2 regions of the Duganella sp. AC917 genome follow, and region 2 is predicted to be linked to the other one. Evidence: predicted binding sites of a transcription regulator. Region 2 holds the regulator's gene; the other holds the start of a gene.
What was found. The regulator NrdR, encoded in region 2, represses ribonucleotide reductase genes. The targets are predictions, from matches to a motif close to CACNANATNTNGTG.

Region 1 (2,977 bases), 2.9 Mb from region 2:
CCAGGAGCGGCGCGTGCGCAAGATCGGCGCCACCGCCGAGGAGCCGGTCGACGTGCGTATTATTAGTGCGACCCACAAAAACCTGGCGCAGTGCGTGGAGCAGGGCAGCTTTCGCCAGGATCTGTTCTATCGTCTGAATGTGATCGAGCTGGGTCTGCCGCCGCTGCGCGAGCGGCTCGACGATCTGGGCGTGCTGACCGGCGCGATACTGGAGCGGCTCGGCACTTCCGAGCACAAGGCGGCGCTGGGGGAAGGCGTGCTTGATGCGCTGCGCGGCTATTCCTTCCCGGGCAACGTGCGCGAGCTGGAAAACATCCTGGAACGGGCGCTGGCCTTCGCCAACGACGGCGTGATCGAAGTGGCCGACCTGGCGCTGAAGGGCGCGGGGCCATCGCCAACGTCTGCGCCGATGTGGATACCGCTGCCGACTATCCCGGCGCAGGCGGACGCCGAGGCGCAGCCGCCCGCGCCAACGCCGCCGCCGCCGCAGCCGGAACCGCTGCCGGCCAGCCTGCCCGACTACCTGAACCAGGTCGAACGCGACATCATCCTGCGCGCGCTGGCGCAAACGCAGTTCAACCGCACACAGGCCGCGCAGCTGCTGGGCATCAGCTTCCGCCAACTGCGCTATCAGATGCAAAAGCTGAACATCCAGGAGCCCGAGGCATGAACGACATAGGCGCGGACGGCTGGTGGCCGGCGGCGGTCCGCTACGACAGCCCGAACTTCGACTGCCGTCCCGACCCGGCCGACATCACGCTGCTGGTGATCCACAATATCAGCCTGCCGGGCGGCTGTTTTGGCGGTCCCCACGTCTCCGACCTGTTTACCGGCCGGGTGGACTATAATGCTGACCCTTCGTTCGCGGACCTGCGCGGGCTGAAAGTGTCGAGTCATTTCTTCGTGCGGCGCGACGGCACGGTGATCCAGTACGTCTCGGCCAACGAGCGCGCCTGGCACGCCGGCACGTCGTCGTTTCGCGGACGCGAAAAATGTAACGACTACTCGGTCGGCATCGAGCTCGAAGGCACCGACGACACGCCGTTCGCGCCGGCGCAGTACGGGGCGCTGGCGGCGCTGACGGAGGCGCTGCGGCGGCGCTACCCGCTGACCGACGTCCAGGGCCACGAGGACATCGCGCCGGGCCGGAAAACCGACCCGGGACCGTTGTTCGATTGGAACTGTTATGTTAAAAGTTGGCGGAAATTCTGTGAAGAAACCCGGATATCGGAGGCCGGGTTAGTGGCCGCTAGCGCTGTATTGCGCTTCGTAAAAGGCGTTCTGTAAAGTCAACCGAAAAAATGGCGGAAACGCAAAAATTTCCCCTTGTATTAGCCTCATCGGAACACTACAATCAGTGGATCGGATCTTCACAATCACTAGATATAGTAGTTCACATGACACTGGTTAATAAATTCACAGCAAGTCTCTGGACCAACTCACCACCCATATTAAAGTAGTTTAACCAGCCAGGCAGGTGTGGCTGATCGCTTCATTTTGGCCTTTTTATTTACAAACATAGCCGCGCAGCACTGACTGCACGCCGTTATCGGGGAGCTTAAATGCAATCTACACAAGACATCACCATCAATCCAGCGCTGGTACCAGCAGCCGCTGCGAGCACCGCCAGCAGCCCGTCCACGGCAGCGGGCGACCTCGGTGATTACCGCATCATCCGCCGTAACGGCGCGGTCGTCGCGTTTGAACCGTCGAAAATCGCGATCGCCGTCACCAAGGCCTTCCTGGCCGTGAACGGCGGCCAGGGCGCCGCCTCCGCGCGCATCCGCGAACTCGTAGAACAGCTGACCGCCAGCGTCGTGACGGCACTGGTGCGCCGCCAGCCATCGGGCGGCACCTTCCACATCGAAGACGTGCAAGACCAGGTCGAGCTGGCGCTGATGCGCTCCGGCGAGCACGATGTCGCCCGCGCCTATGTCCTGTACCGCGCCAAACACATGGAAGAGCGCCGCGCGCTCAAGGAAGCGCAGGGCGCCAGCGCCAAGATCGCCGCGCCGCAAATCCACGTGCTGGAAAACGGCGAGCGCAAGCCGCTGGAAATGGACCGCGTCACCGGCCTGATTAACGCCGCTTGCATCGGCCTGGAAAAGCACGTCGACGCCGACGCCATCGTCGCCGAGACGCTGAAAAACCTGTACGACGGCGTGCCGGTCGAAGAGCTGCACAAGTCCGCCATCCTGGCCGCCCGCGCGCTGATGGAAAAGGACCCGGCCTACTCGCAAGTGACGGCCCGCATCCTGCTGCACACGATCCGTAAGGAAGTCTTCGGCAAGGAAGTCGCGCAGGGCGCGGCGGCCGCCGAATACATCACCTACTTCCCGCAATACATCGCCAAGGGTATCCAGAACGAACTGCTGGATACCAAGCTGGCTGAATTCGACCTGGCCCGCCTGGCCAAGGCGCTGGTCGCCGACCGCGATCTGCAGTTCGGCTACATCGGCCTGCAAACCCTGTACGACCGCTACTTCCTGCACGTCCGCGACGTCCGCATCGAAATGCCGCAGGCGTTCTACATGCGCGTGGCGATGGGCCTGGCCCTGAACGAAAGCGACCGCGAAGCGCGCGCCATCGAGTTCTACAACCTGCTGTCGTCGTTCGACTTCATGTCGTCGACCCCGACCCTGTTCAATTCGGGCACCCTGCGTTCGCAGCTGTCGTCGTGCTACCTGACCACCGTCTCGGACGACCTGGAAGGCATCTACGACGCCATCAAGGAAAACGCGCTGCTAGCCAAGTTCGCCGGCGGCCTGGGTAACGACTGGACCCCGGTGCGCGCCCTGGGCGCCCACATCAAGGGCACCAACGGCAAGTCGCAAGGCGTGGTGCCGTTCCTGAAAGTGGTCAACGACACCGCCGTCGCGGTCAACCAGGGCGGCAAGCGCAAAGGCGCGGTGTGCGCCTACCTGGAAACCTGGCACATGGACATCGAAGAGTTCCTGGACCTGCGCAAGAACACCGG
Region 2 (2,977 bases):
GCACTTTGTGGCCGTTTTGAACGAAAGTGCGGGCCATGGCGGCGCCGAAGCCGGCCGTGGCGCCGGTGATGAAGACGATCATGTTTTATCCTTGTCGGTGAGGGAAGTGGGCGTAAAGTCTGGACAAAATTGTAGCCGAAATGGCGCTATCGCTCGCGGTGCTCGTAAAAACGCACAATCTTGCCATTTGGGCAAGTCATTTCCTTGCTCAAATCTGGCGCATAAATTACAATCCGGGTTCCATTACGTCTCACGTAACTGGCGAAAAGCTGCGGTCAGCCCCAAAATGGTGCGTTGATTCGTCGGCGAAAGGTGGGCATCCACCGGGAAACGTGAGATTTCATTAGCCGTTCGCCTGGGCAGCCCATCGATGGAAAGCACGAAAGAGGCTGCCTGTCCGCTATCGGCGTCCCTCATTCGATCCAGCCTGCCAAGTCATACAGTTACTCATTCGATTGGAGTTTTTCATGTTCGCAAAAGATCACACCCTCGCCAGCGTTGACCCGGAATTGTTCGGCGCCATCCAGAAAGAGAACACCCGCCAGCACGACCACATCGAGCTGATCGCGTCGGAGAACTACACGTCGCCAGCCGTAATGGAAGCGCAAGGCTCGCAGCTGACCAATAAATACGCCGAAGGCTATCCAGGCAAGCGCTACTACGGTGGCTGCGAATACGTCGATGTCGTCGAACAACTGGCGATCGACCGCGTCAAGCAACTGTTCGGCGCGGAAGCGGCCAACGTGCAGCCGAACTCCGGTTCGCAAGCCAACCAGGGCGTGTTCTTTGCCGTTCTGAAACCGGGCGACACCATCATGGGCATGTCGCTGGCCGAAGGCGGCCACCTGACCCACGGCATGCCGCTGAATATGTCCGGCAAATGGTTCAACGTCGTTTCCTACGGCCTGACCCCGGAAGAGGACATCGACTACGCCGCCATGGAAGCGCTGGCCAAGGAACACAAGCCTAAGCTGATCATCGCCGGCGCGTCGGCGTTCTCCAAAAAGATCGACTTCGAGCGTTTCGCCGCCGTGGCCAAGGCTGTTGGCGCCTACTTCATGGTCGACATGGCGCACTACGCCGGTCTGATCGCCGCCGGCCTGTACCCGAACCCGGTGCCGCACGCCGACTTCGTCACCTCGACCACGCACAAGTCGCTGCGCGGCCCGCGCGGCGGCATCATCCTGATGAAGGCCGAGCACGAGAAAATCATCAACTCGGCGATCTTCCCGGGCATCCAGGGCGGCCCGCTGATGCATGTGATCGCCGGCAAGGCAGTCGCCTTTAAAGAAGCGCTGACGCCCGAGTTCAAGGCTTACCAGCAACAAGTCGTCATCAACGCCGACGTGCTGGCCAAGACCCTGATCAAGCGCGGCCTGCGCATCGTGTCCGGCGGCACCGAGTCGCACGTGATGCTGGTGGACCTGCGTCCGAAGAACCTGACCGGCAAGGAAGCCGAAACGATCCTGGGTACGGCGCACATCACCACCAACAAGAACGGCATCCCGAACGATCCGCAGAAGCCATTCGTGACTTCCGGCATCCGTCTGGGCAGCCCGGCGATGACCACGCGCGGTTTCAAGGAAGCGGAAGCGGAAGAAGTCGGCAACCTGATCGCCGACGTGCTGGACAATCCGCACGACGCGGCCACCATCGAGCGCGTCAAAGCGGCGGTGAAGGTGCTGGCGGATAAATATCCTGTCTACGCCAAGTAATTCGCTGTAAAAGTAGTCAACAGGTAGTAAAGCGGGGTGCCGGCGTGGCTGGCATCCCGTTCAGTAGTTCAATGTAAGTTTGCCCATGGCTCATATGAAATGTCCGTTCTGCCAGCATGACGATACCCAGGTTCTCGATACGCGTGTATCCGAGGAAGGGGATTCCATCCGCCGGCGCCGGCGTTGCGGCAAATGCGATAAACGATTTACCACGTATGAGCGCATCGAGCTGGTCATGCCGTATGTGGTCAAGAAGAACGGCAGCCGCACCGAATATTCGGCCGCCAAGTTGCGCGGCAGCCTGACGCTGGCTCTGCGCAAGCGCCCGGTCGCGGCGCCCGCCGTTGACGCGGCCGTATTGTCGATCGAAGAAAAATTGCTCACCAGCGGCAAGCGCGAAGTCGATACCGGCTACATCGGCGAGCTGGTGATGCAGGAGTTGCAGCGTCTGGACAAGATCGCGTACATCCGCTTCGCCTCGGTCTATAAAAACTTCGAAGACCTGGCCGAGTTCCAGGACGCCATCGCCGAAGTCGGACAGGACCGCAAGCCACGCAAAAGCTAGCATCCTGCTAGCGCACCTTTGATCCACCTCATACCTCGGCCATTGGCCGCTGCTACCGTCTAGCATAGTCCTGCTGACTTGCGGAGGTGTGCATGCCCACGGCCCGTGCTGTTGCCGGCTTTACCCTGGTTGAAGTGATGATCGCCGTGCTCGTGCTGGCACTGGGCATCGTCGGCGGCGTTTCGATGCAACTGGCGGCACTGCGCGCCCGGCATCAATCCACCTTGCTGGCGCAGGCTTCGTGGCTGGCCGTCGGCATGGCCGAACGCATGCGCGCCAATCCCGAACAAATGCGCCTGGCCGATGGCGCCAACCCCTACCTCACTCTCGATTACGACGTGCTCGCCGAGCCCGACCCGCCGGCGCCGGCCGCGCTGTGCTATGGCGGCGCCTGCGATGGCGCGCAGTTGGCCGCGTTCGATCTTTATGAAATCAAGGCGCTGATGCGCGAGAACCTGCCGGCGGGCCGCGCGGTGATGTGTCGCGACGCAGGCTTGTGGTCGGGCGGTAGATTGCGCTGGACGTGCAGCGGTGGCGCCGGTGCGCCGTTGGTGATCAAGGTAGGCTGGCGCGGCAAGAATCCGGACGGCACGCCGCGCAAGGACGAGGCCGGCGAGTACGTGCCCGGCGTGGCGCTGCCGCTATTAATGGCTGCGGGGGCGCCATGAGGCGGGCGCGCCAGCGGGGCTGGACCATC

Region 1: a site for NrdR is predicted at 1,378-1,391, ahead of ACZ0BA_RS26920 (ribonucleoside-diphosphate reductase subunit alpha). Genes of this name have one in related genera too.

The regions. Positions count from the first base shown of each region.
Region 1 covers NZ_OZ409848.1:6,167,938-6,170,914, forward strand. Annotated here, with positions in the region: gene ACZ0BA_RS26910 (sigma-54-dependent transcriptional regulator) at 1-670, shown strand, start outside; gene ampD (1,6-anhydro-N-acetylmuramyl-L-alanine amidase AmpD) at 667-1,287, shown strand; gene ACZ0BA_RS26920 (ribonucleoside-diphosphate reductase subunit alpha) at 1,563-2,977, shown strand, end outside.
Region 2 covers NZ_OZ409848.1:3,267,067-3,270,043, reverse strand. Annotated here, with positions in the region: gene ACZ0BA_RS14175 (SDR family oxidoreductase) at 1-82, opposite strand, end outside; ZMP/ZTP riboswitch at 245-368, shown strand; gene glyA (serine hydroxymethyltransferase) at 468-1,715, shown strand; gene nrdR (transcriptional regulator NrdR) at 1,810-2,280, shown strand; gene pilV (type IV pilus modification protein PilV) at 2,373-2,948, shown strand; gene ACZ0BA_RS14155 (PilW family protein) at 2,945-2,977, shown strand, end outside.